DNA from 4 places in the Hydrogenophaga sp. RAC07 genome. Region 2 is predicted to be linked to each of the others. Evidence: predicted binding sites of a transcription regulator. Region 2 holds the regulator's gene; each other region holds the start of a gene.
What was found. Region 2 encodes sigma-54, which starts transcription at its own class of promoters, with help from an activator protein. Its sites were predicted from a motif close to TGGCANGNAANCTGCTTT; they were not measured.
Positions count from the first base shown of each region.

Region 1: BSY239_RS05870 (PEP-CTERM sorting domain-containing protein) is a predicted target of sigma-54. The motif match lies at 2,252-2,269, and genes of this name have one in related genera.
Region 3: glnK (P-II family nitrogen regulator) is a predicted target of sigma-54. The motif match lies at 1,605-1,622, and genes of this name have one in related genera.
Region 4: BSY239_RS15945 (PEP-CTERM sorting domain-containing protein) is a predicted target of sigma-54. The motif match lies at 2,056-2,073, and genes of this name have one in related genera.

Region 1 is NZ_CP016449.1:1,253,805-1,257,391, reverse strand. Features, by position in the region: gene BSY239_RS05875 (NAD-dependent succinate-semialdehyde dehydrogenase) at 1-1,417, shown strand, start outside; gene BSY239_RS05870 (PEP-CTERM sorting domain-containing protein) at 1,485-2,192, opposite strand; tRNA gene BSY239_RS05865 (tRNA-Gly) at 2,398-2,471, shown strand; gene BSY239_RS05860 (TMEM165/GDT1 family protein) at 2,532-3,110, opposite strand; gene BSY239_RS05855 (3-oxoacid CoA-transferase subunit B) at 3,181-3,587, opposite strand, start outside.
Region 2 is NZ_CP016449.1:3,964,109-3,967,695, reverse strand. Features, by position in the region: gene lptA (lipopolysaccharide transport periplasmic protein LptA) at 1-549, shown strand, start outside; gene lptB (LPS export ABC transporter ATP-binding protein) at 555-1,349, shown strand; gene rpoN (RNA polymerase factor sigma-54) at 1,355-2,995, shown strand; gene BSY239_RS18445 (THUMP domain-containing class I SAM-dependent RNA methyltransferase) at 3,087-3,587, shown strand, end outside.
Region 3 is NZ_CP016449.1:4,084,433-4,088,019, reverse strand. Features, by position in the region: gene BSY239_RS19035 (ammonium transporter) at 1-1,084, opposite strand, end outside; gene glnK (P-II family nitrogen regulator) at 1,116-1,454, opposite strand; gene BSY239_RS19025 (YifB family Mg chelatase-like AAA ATPase) at 1,851-3,401, shown strand; gene BSY239_RS19020 (NAD-dependent succinate-semialdehyde dehydrogenase) at 3,497-3,587, shown strand, end outside.
Region 4 is NZ_CP016449.1:3,393,453-3,397,039, forward strand. Features, by position in the region: gene BSY239_RS15940 (MFS transporter) at 1-1,071, opposite strand, end outside; gene BSY239_RS15945 (PEP-CTERM sorting domain-containing protein) at 1,260-1,982, opposite strand; gene BSY239_RS15950 (response regulator) at 2,216-2,845, opposite strand; gene BSY239_RS15955 (hybrid sensor histidine kinase/response regulator) at 2,823-3,587, opposite strand, start outside.

The DNA of each region.
Region 1 (3,587 bases), 2.0 Mb from region 2:
CCAGTGGGTCGCGGGTGCCAGCCGCTTCGACGTGCTCGACCCGGCCACCGGCCTCAAGCTCGCCGACGTGGCCAACCTCGGCCCCAAGGACGCAGAGGCCGCCATTGCTGCGGCCAACGCCGCCTGGCCCGCGTGGAAAGCCAAGACCGCCAAGGAGCGAAGCATCATCTTGCGCAAGTGGTTCGACCTGTTGATGGCCAACCAGGAAGACCTGGGGCGCATCCTCACCGCCGAGCAGGGCAAGCCGTTCGCCGAGGCCAAGGGCGAGATCGCCTACGGCGCGAGCTTCGTGGAGTGGTTCGCCGAAGAGGCCAAGCGCGTCAACGGCGAGACCTTGCCCACCTTTGACAACAACCGGCGCCTGATCGTGCTCAAACAACCCATCGGCGTGTGCGCGGCCATCACACCGTGGAACTTCCCGCTGGCCATGATCACGCGCAAGGTCGCGCCCGCGCTCGCCGCCGGCTGCCCGGTGATCATCAAACCCGCCGAGCTCACGCCGCTGACCGCGCTGGCCGCGGCCGAGCTGGCCATCCGCGCCGGTATTCCGGCCGGTGTGCTCAACATGCTCTGCGCCGACGCCGACAACAGCATCGCCGTGGGCAAGGTGCTGTGCGAAAGCGACGTGGTGCGCCACATCAGCTTCACCGGCTCCACCGAAGTCGGCCGCATCCTCATGGCGCAGTGCGCGCCCACGGTCAAGAAAATGTCGCTCGAGCTCGGCGGCAACGCGCCCTTCATCGTGTTCGACGATGCCGACGTCGACAGCGCCGTGGAGGGCGCCTTCGCCAGCAAGTACCGCAACGCCGGCCAGACCTGCGTCTGCTCCAACCGCATCTACGTGCAGGCCGGCGTGTACGACAGCTTCGTGGAGAAGTTCTCTGCCAAGGTGAAGACCACCAAGGTCGGCAACGGCTTCGAGGACGGCGTGAACCAAGGGCCGCTGATCGAAGAAGCGGCACTGGTGAAGGTGCAGCGGCATGTGGACGATGCCGTGGCCAAGGGCGCACGCGTGATGACCGGCGGCAAGCGATTGACGAACATCGGCAGCGGCCAGTTCTTCGAGGCCACCGTGGTGGCCGACGCAACCGCCGACATGCTGTGCGCCAAAGAAGAAACCTTCGGCCCCTTCGCCCCGGTGTTCAAGTTCCACACCGAGCAGGAAGCCATCGATGCGGCCAACAACACCGAGTTTGGTCTGGCCAGCTACTTCTACAGCCGCGACGTGGGCCGCATCTTCCGCGTGAGCGAAGCGCTGGAGTACGGCATGGTCGGCATCAACGTGGGCATCCTGGCGACCGAGCACGTGCCGTTCGGCGGCGTGAAGCAGTCGGGCCTGGGCCGTGAGGGCTCGCACCACGGCATGGACGACTATGTGGAGATCAAGTACCTGTGCGTGGGGGACATCTTGAAGTGAGGTTTTGAAGCGGGCAGAAAAAAAGGAGCGCGGTGCGCTCCTTTTCATTGGCGATGCCTGCTTCTGTTTATTTGAGCGCACGACGGCGACGCACAGCGCCCATACCGAGAAGCGCCGCGCCGAGCAAGGCGACGGTCCCTGGCTCAGGAATGCCAATACTTCCGCCTGTGATGCTCAGGCGGACCACCATGTCGTCATGATTGTCGTCGTCCCCCGCACCTCCGTCGTCCAGGAACAACCAGGCAATGGTCCCGCTACCAGCCGTGGAAAGATCGCCATTGTTGTCCAGCCCTCCAAGGCCTGCCGTGCTGGTCAATGAAACGAAGAAGTTCGGTGTGGCGCCCAGCGAGTTGTCGGGGTTGGAGCCATTGTCTGCAATGCCAGGCAGGCCGGATATGAAACCGAAGTCCAGCAGGCCTGAAGCCACGTTGTTGACGACGCAAGTCTGCAGGGGATTTCCCAAAGCGTTGAACGTGGTGCCTCCGCCATGGTTGAAGCTGCAAGCGCCTCCGAAGCCCGAGAATGAATTTCGGAATCCCGCTTCGGCACCAAAATAGTCAACCGTGATCTGCAAAGGGCCGCCGCTCAAGTAGAGCTGCGCGCCGTACCAGCCTTCCACCGGTCCGACTGCGCCCCCGCCAAAGTTGGTGCTGAGGAACTCGTTCACGGCCCCGTCGGGAATACTGCCAAAGGTGAGGGCCGCATGACTGGACGTCGCCGCCAACCCCGCCAACGCAACCGCACAGGCCGCGACTGATTTTTTCAGAAGTGTCATAGCGTTCTCCTTAGAAGTTGCGGTCCGGGACTGGACCGGTTCGGCTTGACGCGTGACAAACAGCACATTCCTTGCCAGCTTCAAAAAGCGCAGAAAAAACAAACACTTGTGCGCAATTGAATTGTCGATCAGCTTTTTGAGGCACGGGCCTTGTCAAGAAACCCGACACGTTTGACCGCCTGCTTCGCGTAAACTCCACCCCCTCGCGGGTGTAGTTCAATGGCAGAACGGCAGCTTCCCAAGCTTCATACGAGGGTTCGATTCCCTTCACCCGCTCCATGTAAACAAAAAGGCCCCATTCGGGGCCTTTTTGTTGGTTGGGCTGGCTTTCAGCGGCAGTCAAGCCATGAAAGATTTTCCGACACCGAGCAGCGTGAGCACACCGAGCATCACAAAGATAAGGGCAGCTATGGCGTGCACCAGCTTGATAGGCACCTGGCGCGTGATGGCATCGCCAAAGAACACCACCGGCGCGTTGGCCAGCATCATGCCGGCGGTGGTGCCCAGCACCACGGCGTAGAGAGGTTCGTACTGGGCTCCCAGAGCCACGGTGGCAATCTGTGTCTTGTCGCCCATCTCGGCCAGAAAGAAAGCCCAGGTGGTGATGAAGAACACACCCATCCGACGCTGGGGCACGGCGTTGTCGTCGTCGAGCTTGTCGGGGATCAGCATCCACAGCGCCATGGCGATGAAGGACACGCCCAAGACCCAGCGCATCACGTCGGGCCCGACCGCGGCCATGATCCAGGCGCCTGCCAGGCCGGCCAGGGCGTGGTTGAGCAAGGTGGCGGCGAGGATGCCCCAGACGATGGGCCAGGGGCGTTTGAAACGCGCGGCCAGCACGAGGGCCAGCAATTGCGTCTTGTCGCCCATTTCGGCGAGGGCGACGATGCCCGTGGAGATGAGGAAAGCTTCCAAAAGGGGATCTTGTTGCTGACAAAGAAAACGCCCGCTCGTGGCGGGCGTTGGGCTGCCGGAATTCTAGCCGTCAGAGCAGCGTGGGTCCGGTCTTGGACTGGATGAACTCGCGCGTGACGCCCGGGGCCAGTTCCACGAGCTTCAGGCCTTGCGGTGTCACGTCCATCACGCCGAGGTCGGTGATGATGCGGTTGACCACGCCCACGCCGGTGAGTGGCAAGGTGCACTGGTCAAGGATCTTCAGGTCTTCGGTGCCGTCTTTCTTCTTGGCCACGTGCTCCATGAGGATGATCACGCGCTTGACGCCCGCCACCAGGTCCATGGCACCGCCCATGCCCTTGACCATCTTGCCGGGGATCATCCAGTTGGCCAGGTCGCCCTTGGCGCTCACCTGCATGGCGCCCAGGATGCTCAGGTTGATCTTGCCGCCGCGGATCATGGCGAAGCTGTCGTGGCTGCCGAAGATGCTGGAGCCGG
Region 2 (3,587 bases):
GCGCAGGCCGAAAAGGCCGACCGCAACCTGCCGCTGAACGCCGAAGCCGACGCGCTGCGTTACGACGATGCGCGCCAGACCAGCATCTTCACCGGCAACGTGATCATCACCAAGGGCACCATCGTCATCCGTGGTGCCAAGGTCGAGGTGCGCCAGGACGCGCAGGGCAACCAGTTCGGCATCGTCAACGGCAGCCCCGGCTTCTTCCGCCAGAAGCGCGACGGGGTGGACGAGTTCATCGAAGGAACGGCCCAGCGCATCGAATACGACAGCCAGGCCGACACCGTGCGTTTTGTGGGCGAGGCCGTGCTCAAACGCTTCAAGGGCACCCAGCTCAACGACGAAACCACGGGCAACGTGATCGTCTACAACAACACGACCGACGTGTTCACGGTGGACGGTGGTGTGGCCAACCGCACCGCCAGCAACCCCACGGGCCGCGTGCGCGCCATGCTCACGCCCGTGCCCAAAGAGGGCGCGCCCGCCCCCACGCCGGCGCCACCGGCCAACCTGCGCCCCAGCAACCAGCTCGGTGAGGGCCAGAAGTGACAGCGATGCCATCGGCCAAGGCCCTGGGCCCGGACAAGCGCGCCGCGCCGGTGCCCGAGATCAGCCGCCTGGAGGCCCAGGGCCTGCAGAAGGCCTACGGCAGCCGCAAGGTCGTCAAGGACGTGTCGCTCGCGGTCTTCAAAGGTGAAGTCGTCGGCCTGCTCGGCCCCAACGGCGCGGGCAAGACCACCTCTTTCTATATGTTGGTCGGCCTGCTGCGCTCGGACGCGGGGCAGATCCTGCTCGACGGCCAGGCCATCCAGGACCTGCCCATCCACCGCCGCGCGCGCCTGGGCCTGGGGTATCTGCCGCAGGAGGCGTCGATCTTCCGAAAGCTCAACGTAGCCGACAACGTGCGCGCCGTGCTGGAACTGCAGGAAGACGAAGCCGGCAAAACCCTGAGCAAGGCCGCCATCGAGGCCCGGCTCGACGAACTGCTCAAAGACCTGCATGTGGACCACCTGCGCGAGTCGCCCGCGCCGGCCTTGTCCGGCGGTGAGCGCCGCCGGGTCGAGATTGCCCGGGCGCTGGCCACCAACCCGCGTTTCATCCTGCTCGACGAACCCTTCGCCGGCATCGACCCGATCGCGGTGATCGAGATCCAGCGCATCATCGGCTTCCTCAAGTCGCGCGGCATCGGCGTGCTCATCACCGACCACAACGTGCGCGAGACCCTGGGCATCTGTGACCGTGCGTACATCATCAACGACGGTCATGTGCTCACCAGCGGCACGCCGGCCGAGATCGTGGAAAACGCCGACGTGCGCCGCGTTTATCTCGGCGAACACTTCAGGATGTAGGGCCTGTGAAACAAGGCCTGTCACTCAGGGTTTCGCAGCACCTGGCGCTCACGCCCCAGTTGCAGCAATCCATCCGCCTGCTGCAACTCTCCACGCTGGAGATGGCGCAGGAGGTCGAGCAGATGCTCGACGAGAACCCGTTCCTGGAGCGCTCCGAAGACGCCGCCGACCGCGAAACTTTCGGGCTGGAGCAGACCGATGTGCCGGTCAGCGCGGGCGAGCAGATCGCCGAAGCGGCGATCGCGCCCGACATGCCCGAGGCGCCCGGCCCCATGCTCTCCGGCACCGAATCCAGCAGCAGCACGAGCAGCGACACCGGCGAAAGTGATGCCATCGAAGGCAAGCTCGACGGCGCCACGCCGGTGGAAGAAAGCTGGGAGGGCGACGGCACGGTGGAGATGGCGCCCGACGACAGCGAGTGGGGCGGCGATGCCCCCGCGCGCAACAACAATGCGTCGGGCGACGACGACACGGCGAGTGCGGCCGACCTGGCCCGCGCCCACATCAGCCTGCAGGACTTTCTGCACGACCAGGCGCGCTGCCTGCGCCTGTCGGAAGAGGACCGCGCCGCGCTGTATTTCCTGATCGAGTCGCTCAGCGACGACGGTTACATCGAAGACAGCCTGGCCGAACTGGCCGCGGCCTGGCAGGCACTGTCGGGCCGGATGGCCACCGACGACCCCAACGAGGGTCTGGAAGAACGCGAGGCGCTGGAGCAGCGCCTGGCCATGGCCCTGCAACTGCTGCAGCACATGGAGCCCGCCGGCGTGGGCGCGCGCAACCTCGCCGAATGCCTGCGGCTGCAGATCCTGGAGATGCGCAACACGCCCGAAGCCCGCGCGGCCCTGGCCATTTGTGGCCAGTCCATGGAGCTGGTGGCCAAGCGTGATGTGAAGCGACTGTGCAACCTGTGCGGCCTGGACGACGAAACCGTGCGCGGCGCGCTCGGCCTCATCGCGCGGCTGGAGCCCAAGCCGGGCCGCCGCTTCGTCGACGTGGAGCGCAACGTGGTCGTGCCCGATGTCTTGGTGACGCGTGCCGGTCGGGGCTTCAAGGTCCTGCTCAACCCCGAGGTCATGCCGCGCCTGCGCGTGCACGATGCCTACGCCAGCGCCATGCGCCAGAACCGTGGCGGTCGCGACAACGGCGGTGAGGCCGGCCACGCCGCCATGCAGCAGCGCCTGCAGGAGGCGCGCTGGTTCATCAAGAACATCCAGCAGCGCTTCGACACCATCCTGCGCGTCTCCAGCGCCATCGTGGAGCGCCAGCGCAATTTCTTCATGCACGGCGAACTCGCCATGCGCCCGCTGGTGCTGCGCGAGATCGCCGACGAACTCGGCCTGCACGAGTCCACCATCAGCCGCGTGACCACCGCCAAATACATGTCCACGCCGTTCGGCACCTACGAACTGAAGTACTTCTTCGGCTCGTCGCTGGGCACCGAAACGGGCGGCAACGCGTCGAGCACGGCCGTGCGTGCGCTGCTCAAACAGTTCATCGCCGCCGAAGAAGCGGCCAAGCCTCTGTCGGACAACCAGCTCTCCGACCTGCTGCGCGAGCAGGGCATCGAGTGCGCGCGCCGCACGGTGGCCAAGTACCGCGAAGCCTTGCGGATCGCCCCCGCGAACCTTAGAAAATCGCTTTGAACATGGCCCCCACGCTCCGCCGCTTCGCGGGTCGCTGCCCCCCGAGGGGGCTGTTTCGCCTTGGGGCGGCCCGGCGGCGAAACGCCCTTCTATGAATCAACTTCAAGTTTTCCTGCCCTGCGCCGCCGGCGTGGAGGACATGCTCGCCACCGAGGTCAAGCGCATCACCGGTGTGGACGCGCCGCACAAGGCGCGTGGCGGCGTGGCACTGAATGCGTCATGGCGCGACACCATGCGGCTGAACCTGCACAGCCGCCTCACGCAGCGCGTGCTGGTGCAGCTCTGGCACGGCGGCTACCGCAGCGAACAAGACCTTTACCACGCGGCCAGCGAGGTGGCGTGGGAGATCTGGTTCACACCGGCGCAGACCATCAAGGTCGAGATCACGGCGCAGCACAGCCCGCTGACGTCTCTGAACTTCGCCGCGCTCAAGGTGAAGGACGCGATCTGCGACCGCTTCCGCGAAAAGCGCGGCGAGCGCCCCAGCGTGAACACCACCTGGCCCGACGTGCGCATCTACGTGCACCTGACGACCGAGACGGTGAGCCTGTACATCGACACCTCGGGCGAACCGCTGTTCAAGCGCGGCTGG
Region 3 (3,587 bases), 120 kb from region 2:
TGATGATGCCGCCCATGGGGCCCACCGAGCCGCAAGCGGGGGTGATGGCCACCAGACCGGCCACAGCGCCGGACGCAGCGCCCAGCATCGAGGCCTTGCCTTTGGACAGCGCTTCACCGACACACCAGGCCAGCACCGCAGCGGCCGTGGCCAGCAGGGTGTTGATGAAGGCCAGGCCGGCGCCGCCGTTGGCTTCCAGGTTGGAGCCGGCGTTGAAGCCGAACCAGCCCACCCACAGCAGCGAGGCACCGACCATGGTCAGCGTCAGGCTGTGAGGCGCCATCGATTCCTTGCCGTAGCCGATGCGCTTGCCCAGCATGTAGGCACCCACCAGACCGGCGATGGCGGCGTTGATGTGCACCACGGTGCCACCAGCGAAGTCCAGCGCGCCCTTGTCGAACAAGTAACCACCGGCACCCCAGACCATGTGGGCGATCGGGATGTAGCTGAAGGTGAACCACAGGGCACAGAACAGCAGCACAGCGCTGAATTTCATGCGCTCGGCGAACGAGCCCACGATCAGCGCACAGGTGATGCCGGCGAACGTGGCCTGGAAGGCAACGAAGATCAGCTCGGGAATCATCACACCGGGGGTGAAGGTGGCGGCCAGCGTGGCGGGCGTGATGCCCATCAGGAAGACCTTGTCGAGGTTGGCAACGATCAGGCCTTCACCGCCGAACGCCAGGCTGTAGCCGTACACGGCCCACAGCACGACGATCAGCGAGAACACCACCATCACCTGCATCAGCACCGACAGCATGTTCTTGCTGCGGACCAGGCCGCCGTAGAACAGGGCCAGGCCGGGCACGACCATGAGCACCACGAGGATGGTGGAGACCATCATCCAGGCCACGTCGCCCTTGTCCATGGTTTCCTTGACCGCTTCTTCAGCAGGCGCTGCCTCGGCCGGGGCGGCGGTGGCAGCAGCCGGGGCTTCAACAGCCATGGGGGCGGCAGCGGGTGCATCGGCAGCCGGCGCTGCGGCGGCAGCGGGAGGCGCTTCGGTCGTGGTCTGCGCGGTGGCGCTCAGGCCTGCAAAGGCCAGGCCGGCGCCCAGCAGCAGGGTTGCAATCAGTTTTTTCATGTCTGTGATCTTTCTTGTTCAGTGGCGATGATCAGAGCGCTTCTTTGCCGGTCTCGCCGGTGCGGATGCGAACCACCTGTTCGAGCGAGGTGACGAAAATCTTGCCGTCGCCGATCTTGCCGGTGCGTGCCGCACCTTCGATGGCTTCGATCACGCGATCGACGAGGTCGTCGGAGACGGCCGCTTCGATCTTGACCTTGGGCAGAAAGTCGACCACGTATTCCGCGCCGCGGTACAGCTCGGTGTGGCCCTTCTGGCGGCCGAAGCCCTTGACTTCGGTCACGGTGATGCCTTGCACGCCCATGCCGGAGAGTGCTTCACGCACTTCGTCCAGTTTGAACGGCTTGATGATGGCTGAAACCATTTTCATGCTGCTATTCCTCTTCTTGAACAGGAGGGTGATGGGACCGGATGGCCGACACCGAGGTGGAAACGAGTTCGGCATGCCCGGAAGCAAACCAATCGCGGTGGGCTGACTGCGGCATGGCGGACCACGCTTCGAATCAATCGCTTACAAGACCTAGCAGGGAATATGCCAACCCACGGCATCCCTACCCCCTGGGGTTGCGGGCTTCCACGCTCACTACAGTCGCCAGCGCGGGAACAAACGTGTGTCGGTGAGCTCCGCGAGCCGCCGCTGAACCGGGTTGGACCCACACCGCGGCGCCGCACCCCGAGGGTGCGCACCAAACAAGTGCCTTTCCACAAAACCGTGCGTCCGTCCGAAAAGGTGGACATCGCGCACCGAAACAGGGAGTGAATCGCCATGGGACTGTCATTGGTGCGCAGCCGCGCGCTGCTCGGGCTGGACGCCAGGCCGGTGCAGGTGGAAGTGCATCTGGCCAACGGCCTGCCCAGCTTCACCCTCGTGGGCCTGGCAGACACCGAGGTGAAAGAGGCCCGCGAACGCGTGCGTTCGGCCATCGCCAACGCGGGGCTGGAATTTCCGTCCAACAAGAAGATCACGGTCAACCTGGCCCCGGCCGACCTGCCCAAGGACTCGGGCCGCTTCGATTTGCCCATTGCGCTGGGCATCCTGGCGGCCAGCGGGCAGATCAGCGCGGCGCGGCTGGCTGACTGGGAATTCGCTGGCGAACTCTCCCTGGGCGGTGAACTGCGCCCGGTGCGCGGCGCGCTCGCCATGAGCCTGGCGCTGCACCGCGACGCCGGCCCTGACGCCAGCAACGCCCGGCTCGTGCTGCCGCCGGGCAGCGCCGAAGAAGCCGCGCTGGTGCCACAGGCCCGGGTCTACCGGGCGCGCCACCTGCTCGATGTGATTGCCCGCTTTCTCCCCGAGAGCGCATCCACGGCCGAGCCGCCCGACGACGGCGGTTGGGCGCGGCTTTCGGCGCATACGATCGGGGAAGCGCCTGCGCTGGCGGATCTGGCCGACGTCAAAGGCCAGAGCGCCGCCCGCCGCGCGCTGGAGATCGCGGCCGCTGGTGGCCACAGCGTCTTGATGGCCGGGCCGCCCGGGTCCGGCAAGTCCATGCTGGCCCACCGTTTTGCGGGCTTGTTGCCGCCCATGAGCACGCTGGAGGCGCTCGAATCCGCAGCGGTGGCCTCGCTGGCCGGGCGGTTCGATCTGGCGCGCTGGGGACAGCGGCCCACCTGCGCGCCGCACCACAGCGCCAGCGCGGTGGCGCTGGTGGGGGGTGGCTCGCCGCCGAGGCCGGGCGAGATTTCGCTCGCGCACCACGGCGTGTTGTTTCTCGACGAACTCCCCGAATTTCCCCGCGCCGCGCTGGAGGCCCTGCGCGAGCCGCTGGAAAGCGGGCACATCCGCATCTCGCGCGCGGCCATGCAGACCGAGTTCCCGGCGCGCTTTCAGCTGGTGGCCGCCATGAACCCCTGCCCCTGCGGCTTTCTGGGCCACCCCACCCGTGCCTGCCGCTGCACACCCGACCAGGTGGCGCGCTACCAGGCCAAGCTCAGCGGCCCACTGCTGGACCGCATCGACCTGCACGTGGAGGTGCCGGCGCTGCCGCCGGAGAACCTGTGCACCCACCAGCCGGGCGAATCGAGCGTCTGCGTGCGCGAGCGTGTGACCGCGGCGAGGGACCGTGCGCAGGCCCGCCAGGGTTCGGCCAACCAGGCCCTGGCAGGGCGCGCGCTCGACGAACACGCCCAGGCCGAAGCCTTGGCCGTCAAGTTCCTGCACACCGCGGCCGCGCGCCTGGGCTGGAGCGCGCGCGGCACCCACCGCGCCCTGCGGGTGGCGCGCACCATCGCCGACCTCGCGGGCAGCGACACGGTGGGCGTGGCGCACATCGCCGAAGCGGTGCAGTACCGGCGGGTGGTCACACCGGGCGGCTGACAGGAGACGGGCCGCGCGCCACATGACCTTGTCCTGTGGTGCCGCGATGCAACTGGTATGGTTTCCGGCTTCCCCCATCTGAAGCAGGAGACACCATGAGCTACCCCCACACCCAACTGTTCATCCACGGCCAATGGCGCGACGCCGCCGCTGGCGAGACGCTGGCCGTGTTCAACCCGGCCACCG
Region 4 (3,587 bases), 570 kb from region 2:
CGCCGAGACGATGTGCAGCGCCACGGCCCGCGAGCGCACCCAGGGCGGCGCGCTGGCCTGGGTGGCGGTGTTGAAGGTGGACATGGTGGCCATCCAGGCGGCACCACCAAAGGCCATGGCGATGTAGACCACCCAGGGCACCCGCACCCACGCGGCCAGCAGCATGACCACGGCAAACACCGCGCAGCTGAGCGACACGATGGCGTCCAGCGCAAAGCGCGCACGCAGCCGGCCAATGACCAGACCGGAGGCCACCGCACCCGTGCCCAGGCAACCCATGAGCAGACCAAAGCCTTCGGCGCCGGTGCCCAGCTGGCGCTGCGCGATCACCGGCAGCAGTGCCCACAGCGCCGAGCCGGCTGCGCTGAACGCCATGACCCGCACCAGCTGCGCCAGGATGATGCGCGAGTGCCAAGCAAAGCGCAGGCCGCTCAGCGTGCCGCCCCACAGGCGCTCGGGCGGCAGGCTCGACGGCGGGTGCGCGCGCGGCGGCCAGCGGCGGATGGACTCCCACATCACCAGCGTGGTGAACACCGTGACCACGAACACCCAGCCCGCGCCCAGCCGCGCGAACAGCAAACCGGCCAGCGTGGGGCCGATGGCGCGCGCGGCGTTGTAGGCGATGCCGATGGCGGTGATGGCTTGCGGCCACTCCTCGCGCGGCACCGGGTCGACCACCGAGGAATTCCACGCCGGCGTGAGCACCGCCGTGCAGCAACCGCACACAAACACCAGAAACAGCACCGAACCCGGCCCGCCCCAGCCGCCCAGCACCAGCGCCGCCAACAAAGCGCAAGCCGCGACCTGGGCGATGAGCGCGCCCGAGATCAGGCGCCGGCGGTCGGTGGTGTCGGCCAGCACCCCGGCGGGCAAGGCCAGCAGGAACATGGGCAGGAACACCGCCGTTTGCACCAGTGCGGCCAGAAACGACGAACCGGTGAGCTCCACCATGAGCCAGGCCGCCGCCATGGTCTGCATGCCGGCGCCAATGAAGAAGATGGCGCCGCAAATCCACAAACCGCGAAAGGCGGGTTGGCGCAGGGGGCTCCAGATGGAGGAGGCGGTGGTCATGGGCCATTATTCCCCAGCCAACAGCCGCTTTTGTCGCGCTGGCGGCATTCAGGTGTCGAATCCCTTATGAATCAAGGAAAGAATATCTGCCTGTCTGGCCGATTGAAATTCGACCGGCAATAAAAAAGCAGCCCGAAGGCTGCTTTTCAATTCAACCGGATTGCAATCTTGAATTGCAATCCAGGGAATCAGGACTTGCGGCGGCGAATCGCGCCCAGACCCAACAGGGCAATACCGGCCAATGCCAGGGTACCGGGTTCTGGAACAACGCTGACCATGTCGACCTGGGCGTCCAGATCACCCATCTGTCCACCATTGATCTGCAACTCCAGGGCACCGACATCTGCGAAATTGGCACCGATGAAATCGGAGAAGTTGAAGATGTAGCTGCCGGCACCGGTGGCCGTGAGCATCAGCGAGGACATGCTGTACACGTTGTCGTTCATCACGTCGCTCCAGACGAAGAACGTCAGGGGCAGACCGGCGTCGGCACGGATCAGGTCCACTTTGAACGAAGTGCCGAAAGCCGTCAGGTCCAGGCCGCCCAGGCCATCGATGTCGATGGCGCCGCCGGTGCTGATGCCGTCCCAACGCACGGTGCCAAAGCCGTTCTGGCCCGACTGTTCGTTGTAGCTCAGCGTGCCGCCGTCACCACCCAAGAAGACGTTGGCGCTGACGCCAGCGTTCGGATCGGCTGCCACGTTGCCTTGCTTGGAAACGTACACATCACGGAAGCTGCCCAGGATGTCGCCACCGCCGACCTGCGCAGCGGAAACCGTGTTGCCGTCGGTGAGTTTGTCGCTGATCTCCATGCCTTGGGGCACGGTGAAGCTGTCGATCACAAGCGCGTGGGCGCCGCCGAAAGACAGGGCCAGAACTGCAGCAGCAGCGATTTTGGAAAGTTTGATCATGGGGTTGTTCCGTTGGATTTGGGAGAAGGTCAGGGGGTTTCTGGATATCAAATTCCCCCGACTGGTACCACCGTACGCAGTTAGCGTGCCAGACACCGAATCCTTCTATGTACCAACGACTTGACAAATTGGGCCGGAATTGCCCGGTTCAATTTTGTCAGAAGTGTCAAGTTTCCCGACATCGATTAATGTGCGTTGGCGCACATTCAATTGCCCAACAGCCCCGCAAGCCTTCAGACAATGCCATTTCGAATGGCGTACACGGTCAATTCCGCGTTGTTGGCCAGGTGCAGTTTTTCCAGCACGCGGGCGCGGTACACGCTCACCGTCTTGGGGCTGAGCATGAGTTCTTCGGCGATGTCCGAGAGCTTCTTGCCCGAGGCGATCTTCTGCAGGGTCTGCAGTTCGCGCTCCGACAGGCTGGCGTGCAGCTCTTCGCTCTCGGGCGCGTGCAGGTTGTCCACCAGCATCTGCGCCACCTCGGCCGTCACGTACTTGCGGCCCTGCATCACGGTGCGGATGGCGGCCACCAGCTCGGCCGGCTCGCCCGCCTTGTTGAGGTAACCGCGTGCCCCCGCCCGCAGGCAGCGGATGGCGTACTGGTCTTCCGGGTACATGGACACCACCAGCGTCTTCGCGGTGGAGCCCTCTTCCTTCAGCGCGGCCAGCACCTCCAGCCCGCCGCGCCCGGGCATGTTGAGGTCGAGCACGAGCACGTCGCACTCGGTCTTGCGCATGGCTTCGCGCAGTTCGGGGTAGCTGCCCGCTTCGCCCACCACCTGGATGTCGGTGGCCTCCGAGATGGTGTCGCGGATCCCGCGTCGCACCACCGCGTGGTCGTCACACAAAATCACCTTGATCATGGGCTTCCTCGGCGGCTTTCACCGCGCTGTCCGGTTTGTTGGGTGATGTCAGGGGCACCGACAGAATGACCGATGTGCCCCGGGGAGAAGTGCTCACGTCGAGCCAGCCGTCCACCTTGGCGGCACGCTCACGCAGGCCCAGCAGCCCGAACGATTTGGTCTTGCGCAAGGCGTCCGGGCCCATGCCCTGGCCGTTGTCGGTGACTTCCAGCGTCAACACGCCTTCGCCGTCGCTCAGGTCGATCTCGACCGCGGTGGCCCGGGTGTGTTTGGCAATGTTGGTGAGGGCTTCCTGCGCCGTGCGGTAGGCCACCAGCTGCACGTCCATGGGCACATCGATCTGGTCGGACGACCGGCGGATGGTCACCCGCAGGCCGCTGCGGCGCTCGAAGCCGCCGGCCAGCCACTGCACGGCGGCCACCAGGCCCTGGTCGAGGATGGGCGGGCGCAGGTTCATCATGATGCGCTGGCTCGCGCCCAGGGCGTGCTGCAGCATTTCCATGGCGGTGCCCACGTGCTGGAGCACGTCGGGGTCGGTTTCGTGCCGACCGACCCAGGCCAGGTCGAGCTTCACGGCGGCCAGTGCGCCACCGATGTCGTCGTGGATCTCGCGGGCGATGTCGGCGCGTTCCTGTTCGATGCTGGTCTGCAGGTGCTCGGCCAGCTCGGCCAGACGGCGGCGCGACTCGGCCAGCTCTTCGGCGGCGCGCGCGCGTTCGCGTCGGGTCTGCGAGACCTCGAT